4 regions of the Kocuria sp. ZOR0020 genome follow, and region 3 is predicted to be linked to each of the others. Evidence: riboswitches for the same ligand, from Rfam matches in the RefSeq annotation. Region 3 holds a riboswitch; each other region holds the start of a gene.
The links. Region 3 has a riboswitch for S-adenosylmethionine ahead of L979_RS02810 (O-acetylhomoserine aminocarboxypropyltransferase/cysteine synthase family protein). Riboswitches for the same ligand answer to the same signal wherever they lie in the genome.

Region 1: it holds a riboswitch for S-adenosylmethionine, as region 3 does, so the genes downstream of both, metE (5-methyltetrahydropteroyltriglutamate--homocysteine S-methyltransferase) here and L979_RS02810 (O-acetylhomoserine aminocarboxypropyltransferase/cysteine synthase family protein) in region 3, are expected to answer to the same signal.
Region 2: it holds a riboswitch for S-adenosylmethionine, as region 3 does, so the genes downstream of both, L979_RS03960 (LLM class flavin-dependent oxidoreductase) here and L979_RS02810 (O-acetylhomoserine aminocarboxypropyltransferase/cysteine synthase family protein) in region 3, are expected to answer to the same signal.
Region 4: it holds a riboswitch for S-adenosylmethionine, as region 3 does, so the genes downstream of both, L979_RS13325 (bifunctional o-acetylhomoserine/o-acetylserine sulfhydrylase) here and L979_RS02810 (O-acetylhomoserine aminocarboxypropyltransferase/cysteine synthase family protein) in region 3, are expected to answer to the same signal.

What each region holds. Positions count from the first base shown of each region.
Region 1 covers NZ_JROX01000160.1:4,011-7,455, forward strand. The annotation lists gene metE (5-methyltetrahydropteroyltriglutamate--homocysteine S-methyltransferase) at 1-1,408, opposite strand, end outside; SAM riboswitch class I at 1,522-1,614, opposite strand; gene L979_RS09945 (adenylosuccinate synthase) at 1,833-3,119, shown strand; gene L979_RS09950 (amino acid permease) at 3,241-3,445, shown strand, end outside.
Region 2 covers NZ_JROX01000054.1:31,969-35,413, forward strand. The annotation lists gene L979_RS03955 (AMP-binding protein) at 1-763, opposite strand, end outside; SAM riboswitch class I at 774-889, opposite strand; SAM riboswitch class IV at 988-1,102, shown strand; gene L979_RS03960 (LLM class flavin-dependent oxidoreductase) at 1,184-2,605, shown strand; gene L979_RS03965 (acyl-CoA thioesterase) at 2,729-3,445, opposite strand, start outside.
Region 3 covers NZ_JROX01000043.1:6,442-9,886, reverse strand. The annotation lists gene L979_RS02820 (hypothetical protein) at 1-406, opposite strand, end outside; gene L979_RS02815 (acyltransferase) at 820-2,112, shown strand; SAM riboswitch class IV at 2,147-2,256, shown strand; gene L979_RS02810 (O-acetylhomoserine aminocarboxypropyltransferase/cysteine synthase family protein) at 2,306-3,445, shown strand, end outside.
Region 4 covers NZ_JROX01000306.1:8-2,266, forward strand. The annotation lists partial or broken gene L979_RS13320 (CPBP family intramembrane glutamic endopeptidase) at 1-716, shown strand, start outside; SAM riboswitch class IV at 791-905, shown strand; partial or broken gene L979_RS13325 (bifunctional o-acetylhomoserine/o-acetylserine sulfhydrylase) at 973-2,259, shown strand, end outside.

The DNA of each region.
Region 1 (3,445 bases), on a different contig from region 3:
CAAGGATGAAGGAACCGCGGCGAGTCACTGAGCCCTTGGCAGGCCCCGCGTCTGAGCGGAGGTCGGAAAAGCGCTCAGGGACGGCCCCCACGGCCACCAACGTGTCCAGGACGTGATCGTAGAGGGCAAAACTGGCGGGAACCGCAGAGGGTTCGTCCACGCCCAACTCCTGGATGCGCGCCACAGCGCTGGCGACCACACCCCGGGCTGCACCTTCCAGGGCCTGGTCTGAGAGCTTTTGCGCCCAGTAGGACTCCAGCGCGCGCTTGAGTTCACGATTGGGGCCCAGGCGGGGGTATCCCAGGACAGTGGCGGACGGGAAGGCGGCGGAATTGTTCTCCTGAGCGCTGTGCTGAGTGTTCACGGTGGTCTCCTGATGGGTGGTGAGGTGGATGGATTGGGTTCGAATTGAGGTGTGCTGTTGCTGAAACCTGCCGTTCGGCACGGGCAACGGGGCAGTCATGTCGTCAGCCGGTGGTGGCACCGGCCGGGGGAGATCCAAGCGCTCCAGAACATCCAGAGCTGCCTGGTGTTCGTTGAACGTGTAGAGGTGCAGACCAGGGGCGCCGGCATCCAAGGCTGCGCGGGCGGTGAGCACCGCGTTGTCCACGCCGATCCGGTGCCGCTGAGCATCCGAATCCGCTGTTTCCAGGGCATGGGCCAGAGCGGGGTCGGGCTCCAGGCCGGCCAGTTGGCACACCTTCAGATAGCGGCGCAGATTGGTCACGGGGAGGATGCCCGGCACCACGGGAAGCTCAACGCCGGCGCGGCGTGCCCCGTGGAGAAAGAGGGCGTAGTCATCCGGTTGCCGGTACACCTGCGTGATCGCAAAGTCCGCACCGGCCCGTTGCTTGGACAGCAGGACCTCCAGGTCCTGGTGAACGCTCACCGATTCGGGATGTTTGATCGGGTAGGCGGCAACACCCACGGAGACACGTCCGGCGCACAACACCGCCGCCCGGTCCGCCTCCACCTGGCGGACCAGATCCACCAGGTGCCGGGCGTAGGGAAGTTCGTCCTCGGCAGGCTCTGGGGTCTGCGCGGGGCGGTCGCCCCGCAGAGCCAGGATGCCGCGAACACCCACGTCCAGCAGTTCATGCAGCAGCTCGGTCAGCTGCGCCTCCGTGGATCCTGTGCTCAACACGTGTGCCAGGGGCTTGAAGGGTGTGGCGTGGACCAGGTGATTGAGCAGGGACAGTGCCCGGCGTCGTCGTTGCCCGTCCGTGCCCGCGGTCACGGACACGTAATCGGGGGCTGTGGGTTCCAACTGCGCCAATGTGGCCAACAGTGATTCCCTGCTGGCTTCACTCCGGGGCGGAAACAATTCGTAGGACAGTGCGGGGGTGGACTGCGCCGCCGCTGCTGACGGTTGACCTACTGGCCGTGGGATGTGGTGGGGGTGTGGCACCGCGCGGGTCTCCTTCTAGTGAACCCCGACAGAGGGTGCACGGGACCTACGGCCCGCCTGTCGCGCCTTCAACGGCTAAGGACGACGGTCCGGGGACCACGGAACACGGTTCAGCTCCATCGGTCCTGGCGGGAGCACCGTTCCTGAAAACAGGATGGTTGCTGCGGCGTCGACGAGCCAGGTCTCTCAGCCGCTCTGGATAGATAGCCAAATCAGTATAAGCCGATCGCCAAGGTTTCCGCAAGGACTCTGCCGTGAGGTATTTCCTCTTGTGACGCGCACTGTCACGGTGGGCCGTGGGCTGGGTGGTTCGGAATGCTGTCCCAGAACTCACCTCCCGGGTGTGGCAGTCGGCGCGCTAGACTCGGGCAGTACACGACCGCAGACCGGTGCCATCCGCGCCGAACTCAGGAGCGCATCAGATATGCCAGCGATCTCGATCGTCGGAGCCCAGTGGGGCGATGAAGGCAAGGGCAAGGCCACAGACATCTTGGGTGGCCGTGTTGATTTTGTGGTCAAACCCAATGGTGGCAACAACGCAGGTCACACGGTGGTTGTTGGCAGTGCGAAGTTCGAGCTCAAGCTCCTTCCCGCCGGTATCCTCTCCGAGCAGGCCACCCCTGTGATCGGCAACGGCGTGGTGGTCAACCCGCAGGCGTTGTTCGAGGAGATCGACGGCCTTGAAGCCCGCGGGGCGGACACCTCCAAGCTGCGCATCTCCGCCAACGCACACCTGGTGGCCCCGTACCACCAGACCATGGACCAGGTCACCGAACGGTTCCTGGGCAAGCGGGCCATTGGCACCACCGGGCGGGGCATCGGCCCGGCCTACATGGACAAGGTGGGCCGCCTGGGCATCCGGGTGCAGGACGTGCTGGATGAATCCATCCTGACCCAGAAGATCGAGGGCGCCCTGCGGCAGAAGAACGAGCTCCTGGTCAAGCTCTACAACCGCCGCGCGATCGACACCCAGGAAGTGGTGGACTACTTCATGGGCTACGCGGATCGCCTGGCCCCCATGATCGTGGACTCCACCCGGCTGCTCAACGACGGCCTGGATGCAGGCAAGACCGTTCTGCTGGAAGGCGGTCAGGCCACGTTCCTGGACGTGGACCACGGCACCTACCCCTTTGTGACCTCCTCCAACCCGTCCACCGGCGGGGCTTGTGTGGGGGCTGGCATCGGCCCCACCCGGATGACCCGCTCCATCGGCATCATCAAGGCCTACACCACCCGCGTGGGTGCCGGTCCGTTCCCCACCGAGTTGTTCGACGACTGGGGTGAGCGCCTGCGCACCGTGGGTGGCGAGTTCGGCGTGAACACCGGCCGTCCGCGGCGCACCGGGTGGTACGACGCCGTCATGGCCCGCCACGCCTCACGGATCAACGGCTTCACGGACTACTTCCTGACCAAGCTGGATGTTCTGACCGGCATTGAGTCCATCCCGGTGTGCGTGGCCTATGAGGTGGACGGTGTGCGCCATGACGAAATGCCCATGACCCAGACCGAGTTCCATCACGCCAAGCCGATCTTTGAGAACTTTGCGGGGTGGACCGAGGACATCTCGGGTGCCCGTTCCATCGAGGACCTTCCGGCCAACGCCCAGACCTATGTGCGCGAACTGGAAGCCATGTCCGGCACCCGGATCTCCGCAATCGGCGTCGGGCCGGACCGTGAGCACACCATTGAGGTGCGCGACCTCATCGACTGACAAGTCCGCCAACGTTTGACAGGCAAATGACCGTTTCGGGGCAACCGAGGCGGTCATTTGCCTGTCAAACGGAGTACGCTTCGGCTGAAATCCACGCACTTCCCTGACCGATAGGCGCGCCATGTCCGTGAACTCCTCTCCAGAACTGGAGACCCAACCTGAGGGTGAGGGACTGCGGCGCAGTCTGCACACCCGCCACATGACCATGATCGCCATGGGTGGCGCCATCGGCACCGGGTTGTTCGTTGCCTCCGGCAACTCCATCAACACGGCGGGCCCGGGTGGCGCGCTGGTGGCCTACATCGCCATCGGACTGATGGTGTACC
Region 2 (3,445 bases), on a different contig from region 3:
CCTCGAGTTCGTCGTTGGAGCGGGCGCCGCGGGTCCCCGCTGCCAGTTGCTTGTTGCCGGGCCGGCAGGTTCGCCGAACAACGACGACGTGCTCGATCTGGTTGTCCCCGCTGTATGCCTCATCGGCGTTGACCTTGACGGGGACCACCTTGCCTCGGCGGTTCTGGCCGTCGGTGGTGACCAGGACCTTGGCGCCGGTGTCCTCCACGCGGAACTTCAAGGCTTCCGCGGAGAACCCGCCGAAGACCAGTGAGTGGATGGCGCCGATGCGCGCGCAGGCCAACGTCATGATCACGGTCTCCGGGATCACGGGCAGGTAGATTACCACGCGGTCGCCCTTGACCACACCCAAATCGGTCAAGGCGTGAGAGGCGCGGGCCACCTCCCGTTGCAGGTCAGCGTAGGTGTAGACCAACCTGTCGCCGGGCTCGCCCTCAAAGTACAGGGCCACGTGGTCCCCGCGGCCGGCCTCCACATGACGATCCACGCAGTTGTGGGCCACGTTGAGCTTGCCGCCTTCAAACCAGGCGATTTCAGGGACCGAGTAGGTGGGGTTGCCGTCCTGGTCCTCACCGATCACCTGTGGTTTCTCGAAGCGGTGGGTGGTGTGCCACGGTTCTGCCCAGTCCAGGCGGGATGCCTGGGCGGCCCAGAAGTCAATCCGGGCATCATCAGAGATCAACGCCGGATTGGGCGTGGGGTTCGCCGGATCGGAGAACGACTGTTCGCTCTGGTTGGTGGCGGCGGGCAAGCTCGAAGACATCAGCAATCACACTCCATCGGTCCTGGCATTAGCACCGAGTGCAGGCACCGCGGGTTGTGACGGTGCTGGCTGCAGGGTTGCTGCGGCGTCGACGAGCCAGGTCTCTTGAGCCGCTCTGGATGGGAACCACAGTCATTGAACTCTGAGTCCGGGGACCGGAGCAAATCAGTTCAGCGCCGAGTTCGCGCGGCACCTGCGTCGTCGTTATGCTGTTGAACCAGAACGATCATGAGTTCCGGCGCGTAGCCCTGGCTGGCCGGACGGCAACCCTCTCCCGTAGCGGGGTGCCCCAGGTGAGGATCGGGCCGCACGCAATACCGCGTGTGGCAAGTACGGCGTACCCAAGCGCTGGACCCGCAGGATGGTCACCGCAGGTGGCGCACGGGGCGTGGGTCTGAGCAGACTCCTAGGAGACCTCGCCTGAGCAAGCGGATTTCCCTCAACGCATTCGACATGACCTGTGTGGGCCACCAGAGCTTTGGCCTGTGGCGTCACCCGCGCTCGCGGGCCACCGAGTACAACACGATCGAGTACTGGACGGACCTGGCCAAGACCCTGGAGCGCGGCAAGTTCGATGCCCTGTTCCTGGCGGACGTGGTGGGGATCTATGACGTCTACAAGAACTCCGCGGCACCATCCATTGCCGACGGCGCACAGGTTCCGGTCAACGATCCCTTCATGCAGATCTCCGCCATGGCGGCAGTGACCAAGAGCTTGGGCTTCGGCGTGACCAGCGCTGTGACGTACGAGCAGCCCTACACGCTGGCCCGTAAGTACGCCACGCTGGACCACCTGACCCGCGGGCGTGTGGGCTTCAACGTGGTGACCTCCTACCTGGCATCGGCCGCCGAGAACCAGGGGCTGCCGCACCAGATCGAACACGATCTACGTTACGAGATCGCCGATGAGTTCCTGGACGTCTGCTACAAGCTCTGGGAAGGATCCTGGGAGGACGGTGCTGTGGTCAAGGACCTGGAGCGCGGTCTGTACGCAGATCCCAACCTGGTCCACCCCATCCAGCATTACGGCAAGCACTTCACCGTGCCCGGAGCCGCCCTGACCGAGCCCAGCCCGCAGCGCACTCCACTGATTTTCCAGGCCGGCGCTTCCTCCCGCGGCCAGGCCTTTGCCGGCAAGCACGCGGAGGCCGCCTTCATCACCGCCCTGCGCCCGGATCTGACCCGATACATGACGGATCGTTTCCGGGACAAGGTGGAGGACGCCGGCCGTGACCGGGACGACCTGAAGATTTACGCCATGCTCTCCGTCGTCGTGGATGAGACCGACGCCGAGGCCGAGGCCAAGTACCGCGACTATCTGCAGTACGTGAACCTGGAGTCCTCCCAGGCGATCATCGGCGGCTGGTCCGGGGTGGACCTGTCCCAGTTCGACGAGGACGAGGTGCTCAAGTACGTCCAGACCGAGTCCATCCAGTCCTTCCTGGCGCCCTTCACCATGCAGGACAAGTCCCGCGAGTGGACCCGGCGGGACATCGCCGCTCACTGCGCGATCGGCGGCATGGGTTCGGTGCTGGTGGGCTCCCCGGAGACCGTGGCGGATCAGCTGGAGACCTGGATCGACGACGGCGGCCTGGACGGCATCAACCTGGCGTACCACGTCTCCCCGGGCTCGTTCGAGGACTTCGTGGACTACGTGGTGCCTGAGCTGCAGAAGCGTGGGCGCTACCGGACCGAGTACGAGGGCTCCACCTTGCGGGAGAACCTCTACGGTGCCGGTCAGTCCAAGGTGCTGGACACCCACCCGGCGGCCAAGTACCGCGGCGCGTTCGTGGATGCACCCACCACGGCCAACACCCCGGCACGGGACCTGGCCCAGGCCTGACTCTTTCCCCTCCCGCTCCGCCGCGTAGGAGTCACCCACTTCTCCGCCGAGTAGGCCGTTTGATCGCTGCTGACTACGTCAGGGGCGATCAAACGGCCTACTCGGCGGGTGGGGATGAGGGGCTCAATCCTCCAGCATGTGGTTCGGCAGGCGGTTGCCCGGGGCGCGGCCGCGGATCTCCAACATGTCCCGGGCCAGCTGCCACAGGCGCTTGTCCTCATCCGTGACAGGTTCCCAGGCGGGGATGGGGATGGAGGTGCCTTCGTCGTCGCGAGCCACCATGACGGTGATGCAATTGGTGGTCACCGCCAGCTCCTGCCCCTTGGGATCCCCGGAGCGGACCTCCACCCAGATGTGCATGCCCTTGTTGCCGGTGTAAACCAGGCGGGCGTCCACCTCCACCATGTCCCCGATGTGCAGCGGCTGCAGGAACCGGATGCCGCCGGAGAACACCGCCACGGTGTCCTTGCCGCAGTAGCGTGTGGCGCACAGGTAGGCGGCCTCGTCCATCCATTCCATGACGATTCCACCGTGGACCTTCCCGCCCCAGTTCACGTCCGTGGGTGAGGCCAGGAACCGTAAGATCACACGCTCGGCCTCACCTTCGACGGCAGGGGATTGGGCAGCCAACAGGTCAGTGATCTCATCCCGGATGGGGATGCGATCCAGTGCGTACTGTTGTGCCAGTTCTTGCTCCAGGGTCTGCGGGGTGAAGGTGGGCACGGGAGTGGCCTTGCCGTCGTCGTCAACGGCCACAAAAATCACCAGGCAGCGGGCGCGTTCCTCGAACTTGCCGGATTTGGGATCACCTGAACGGACCACGGTGCTGACGTGCATGGA
Region 3 (3,445 bases):
CGCGCCGCAGCAGCTCGGGGATCTCACGAACTTGCCGTGATTCCCCAGGACCCACGTAGACGGTGGGCAGTTGCTCAACTTCCGTGGGGCTCAGCTCGTGGGTTGCCGGTTCCCAACCGCGCGGGAACTCATGGTGGTTGAAGGCACCACATTTTTGGCAGAAGTACTTCACGGTCCCGCCGGGCACGGATTCAGCGGCGCTGGAGCGCAATGCGCTGATCATGTCCCGGAATTTCTTGATACCGGTGCTGCGTGCAGGGGCGGAGGTGGCGGTTGCCGTGGGCACGATCGCCATGAACTTGAGGTAATAGTCCGTGGTGCACTGTTGGCACTCAGGTGCCCGCAGGTCACTGCTGCTCGAGTTCGGCGAGCCAAGCCGAGCCGTGCGCTGTGAGGAGGTTGGCATCTTCTCAACTCCATGGGGGTGGGTGTTGCGTGTGGGCGTTCGTGGGTGACCGGTCCGGATGGGCGGTGGTGAAGGCACCCATTCAGGTGCCGGGCACAGGGGTGTGTCGACGCCGTTGTGGAACGCAACCCACCTCAAGACTAGGCCACCGCAATGGCCTCCGTACAGGGCTGTTGCAAGGTGAATTACCCCACATGTGGACATGACAACTACTTTTGAGTAACGAGACGGTGACAAGCTCATATGCCGTTGGTTGTGTCTGGCGGTCTGACGGAATGGCACCCCTGGTGCGGGTTGGCGTCCGGGCTATTTCCAGCACGTCACATGGGGGTTGCGTGGGGTCTCGGGTGACCGTGTTTGACAGACTTCTCAGGTCACCGCCCGGAGTGCATCCGATCAGAGGGGAACAGGACATGGCCGGATCCGTGGATCCACGGCTTGCCGGCCGAGACCTGGCGGTGGATGCCGCCCGTGTGGCGGCTCTGGCCTTTGTGGTGTGTGCCCACATTTTGCTGGTCACCTTGGTGACTGATCCCGCAACGGGTGGGGTCTCCAACGTCATGGTGCCTACGCTCTACCCCTGGTTCTGGTGGGTGACGTGTTTGGTGCAGATCATGCCGCTGTTTTTTGTGGTGGGAGGTTATGCATCCGCGGTGTCCTGGAATCGGGCCCGCAGCACCCACCACGGACGCGATTCCACGTCACCTGCAGGCTGGGTCCGAGCCCGATTGCTGAAGCTTGCCCAACCGGCGGCCGCCCTGTGGGTGTTTCTGGCCCTTGCCTACGGTGCGGCGCGCGTTGTGGGCGCGCCGTCGGACTACGTCAACGCAGCACTTCCCGGCATCGGCATGCACCTGTGGTTCCTGGGTGCCTATGGGCTGTGCATGGCTGCAGTTCCTCTGACGACGGCGGCCCACCGGCGTCGTCCGTACCTGAGCCTGGGGGTGTTGTTGGCGGCGGTGGTCATGGTGGAACTGATTCGGGTCGGTACCGGTCAGCCCTGGTGGGGTCTGTTGGGGCTGGGCCCTGTCTGGGTGGCCATTCACCAACTGGGGTATTTGCGTGCTGACGGAACTTTTGGGCGGTGTCCACCCTGGCTCCTGGTGGTCATGGCTGCGGCCGGATACCTGGGACTTGCGGTGTTGACGTCCATGCCTGCGTGGTCCCGGGACATGCTGACCAATCTCAACCCACCCACCATGGCCCTGTTCCTGCTGGGGCTCAGCCAAGCGTGCCTGCTGCAGTTGCTCACCCCGCTCTTGGATCGGCTGATGCGTCACAAGCCCATTCAGACCGTGGCGTGGGTGATCGGGTCCCGGCCGGTCACCCTCTACCTGTGGCACCTGCCGGTGATCGTGTGTGTCATGGCCGTGTGGTGGCTTGTGGGTGGGCCGGAACCTGCCGTGGACAGCGCTGCGTGGTGGTTGTGGCGTGTGCCGTTGGCCGCGATCTGTTGGGTGGCCGTTCTGGCGGTGGTGCCTCTGGCGGGTTCGGTGGAGGCCAGATCCTCGGTTGACTCCCGTTCTCCGGTGACTTGGCTGCCAGTTCTGATCGCGCTGGTGCTGGTGGTGGTGCCCGCCGTTCTGGAAATTCGTTTCCTGTTCACACCGTGGTTGGTTCTGGGTGGTGCCGTGGCTCATGTGGTGGCAGTGGGACTGTTACGTCGTGTTCGCCCGCCTGCCCGCCGTCATGGTTCTCCGTGTTGACCAGGGGACCTTGTGGTGGGTTAAACTGATCGAGCTTCACGAGATGCGTTCGCCAAGCTCCGACTTGAGCGCACACCAACCCCATGTTCACGGGTGGTTCGGATGACGAAGTGGCCTGCTACGCCCGCAGCGCACGAACATTCCCGTGGGTAACTGTGCAGGTCAAGAACACTGCACCACGGAGTTCCTACGCATGACTCTCTCCCCATCGGCTGACATCAACGGTTCGTCGTCCTTGGCCACCCGCCAGATTCACGCTGGCCGTGCAGGGGCGGCTGATGCCCCCACCCAGGCCACTCTGCCCGTCCCGATCTATCAGTCATCGGCCTTCGAGTTCCCCGACCACGCATCTGCGGCGGCAATGTTTGCCCAGACCCAACCGGGCTTCACCTATTCCAGGACTGGTAACCCCACGGTGGCGGTGCTGGAAACTCGGGTGGCCGATCTGGAGGGCGGTCTGGCTGGTTTGGCGTTGGGCTCCGGGCAGTCCGCCGTGGCCGCAGCACTTCTGGCCCTGGTCAGCACCGGCCCGGGCAAACACCTGGTGGTTTCGGAAAAAATCTACGGTGGTACCGTTGATCTGCTGGGGGACACCTTGGCTGATCTGGGAGTCACCGTCACCTACGTGGATCCCGCGGACTCAGCGCAGTGGGCCCAGGCCCTCACACCGCAGACCCGTGGGTTCTTCCTGGAGTCCATTGGCAACCCGCTGTCCACACTGGCGGACCTGGATGCGATTGCCCAGATCGCCCATGACAACGGCATCCCGGTGGTGGTGGACAACACCCTGGCCACGCCGGTGCTCTACCGCCCGTTCGAGCACGGCGCAGACATTGTGGTGCACTCGGCCACCAAGTTCCTGGGTGGCCACGGAACAGCACTGGCTGGAGTGATCGTGGACTCGGGACGCTTCGACTGGGAGCGGGAACCCGAGCGGTGGCCACAATTCACCCAGGCCCGTGAACGTTTCGGTCATGTGAGCCTGGTGGACAAGTGCCGCGGCGGATCACCGTTCCTTCACCTGTGCCGCGCCAAGTTCGTTCATGACCTGGGGCTCACACTCTCTCCGTTCAACGCCTCCCAGATCATTCAGGGCCTGGAAACCTTGGATCTCAGGGTCCGTCGGCACACGGATTCGGCAACGCAGATCGCGCGGTTCCTGGCCTGTCACCCCGCCGTCCGCACTGTTCACCACCCTGCCGTGGAGGGCTCGGCCAATCAGGAGATCGCTCAGCGGGACTACCCGCAGGGCACCGGTTCCGTGTTCGCCTTTGAACTGAACTGCGCCCGGGACTGTGTCCCGGCATTCGTGGATTCGCTGCGCCTGTTCAAA
Region 4 (2,259 bases), on a different contig from region 3:
GGTTGCAGATCCTGGTGGTGCTGGGTGTTTCCGTGGGTGCCAGTGCCCTGTGGTCGGTGCTCAGCCTGGCGGAAGCTGCCACCACCACTGGGATTGCCGACTCCCAGGCCACCATGAACCGGGTCATGAGTGCCTCCCCGGTTTTTGATGTGCTGCGCCAGGTGCTCACCATCGTCTTGGCTTTTGTTCCGGTGGTGTTGGCGCTGTACTTCCTGGCAGGTTCTGCCGGTCAGCTCAGGACCGTGGTCCGCCGGATAGGCCTGGACTTCAAAGCACCACTGCCTGACCTGGCACTGGGTGCACTGCTGTTCCTGGTGATGGGTCTGGGCACCTTGGGGCTCTACCAAGCCGGCAGGGCGCTGGGCATCACGGCGGAACTGACCACCAATGCCGGGGGAACCGAGTGGTGGAACATCCTGCTGTTGGTGGCCCAGGCTCTGCGGCACTCCCTGGTGGAGGAAGTCATTGTGGTGGCCTTCCTGGCCGACCGTCTGCTGCGGGTGGGCTGGAGCTGGCCGATGGTGCTGATCGGTACGGCGCTGCTGCGCGGCAGCTACCACCTCTACCAAGGCTTAGGCCCGGCGTTGGGCAACGTGGTCATGGGGCTGGTGTTCCTGTGGATCTACCGGCGCACGGGACGGATCATGCCGCTGGTGATTGCCCACTTCCTGCTGGATGCCGTGGGGTTCTTGGCAGGAGCCTGGTTCTTCGGCTGAGATCCGGGGTCACACCGGGGGCGTCGTCGTGATCCGGGTTGCAGATCACTCCGCCCACACCGGAGAATGAAGGCGGTCACGAGAGCCAGCGTCAAGCCCCAGCTTGCTGGCCGGCAACCCTCCAACCGCGGTGGGGTGCCCTGGGTGAGGACCGGGCCGGATACAAACGTGTTCCGGCAAGCGCGGGTCGCGGACCCGGGGTGGCACTGGGACCGTGCCGGGCCCGGCTCACGACCCCTGAGACCAGGAGCCACCGATGAGCGACTCTCCCACCCCGGCCAACCCCGCAGGCTGGAACTTCGAAACCCGTCAGATCCACGCCGGACAGGCCCCGGATCCCGGATCCGGCGCGCGGGCGCTGCCCATCCAGCAGACCACGTCCTTTGTGTTTCCCGACTCCGCCACCGCCGCCGGCCGTTTTGCGCTGCAGGAACTCGGCCCCATTTACACGCGCTTGACCAACCCCACCGTGGAAGTGGTGGAGAACCGTGTGGCCTCCCTGGAGGGCGGTGTTGCTGCGGTCATGGTTGCTTCCGGGCAGGCGGCCACCTCGTATGCGATCTTGAACATCGCCGGTAGCGGTGACCACGTTGTGGCCAGTGCCTCTCTTTACGGCGGAACCTTCAACCTGTTCAAGTACACCTTGGCCAAACTGGGCATTGAGGTCACCTTTGTGACCGAACCGGCGGACCCGCAAGCGTGGGCCGCAGCCGTGCAGCCCAACACCAAGGCGTTCTTTGCAGAAACCATCCCCAACCCGCGTGGAGATGTCCTGGACATCCAGGCCGTGGCGGAGGCCGCTCATGCTGCCGAGGTGCCGCTGATCGTGGACAACACGGTGGCCACCCCGTACCTGCTGCGCCCCATCGAATGGGGTGCGGATGTGGTGGTGCATTCGGCCACCAAGTTCCTGGGTGGGCACGGGACGTCCATCGGCGGGTTCGTGGTGGACTCCGGGAACTTCGACTACACCCGGTACCCGGACCGGTTCCCCGAGTTCGTCACCCCGGATCCGTCCTACAACAACATTGTGTTCGGAGAGGTTTTCGGTGCCGATGGCCCATTCGGAGCCAACGTGTCCTACGCCTTCAAGGTCCGCACCCAACTGTTGCGTGACCTAGGTGCCTCCATTGCACCCTTCAACGCCTTCCTGATCGAACAGGGCATTGAAACGCTGTCCCTGCGCATGGACCGCCACGTCTCCAATGCCGCAGCGGTGGCACAGTGGCTGCAGGGGCGCGACGACGTCGTGTCCGTCACCTACGCCGGACTGGAATCCTCCCCGTGGTTCACCACCGCGCAGAAGTACCTGCCCCAGGGGGCCGGGTCCATTGTGGGATTCGAGCTCACAGGAGGGGCTGCCGCCGGTCAGGCCTTTGCCGATGCGTTGGTGTTGCACTCCAACGTGGCGAACATCGGGGACGTCCGCTCCTTGGTGATCCACCCGGCCTCCACCACCCACGCCCAGCTCAGCGCACAGGAGCAGGCCGATGCCGGGGTGCAGCCGGGCTTTGTCCGCCTCTCCGTGGGGCTCGAGCACATC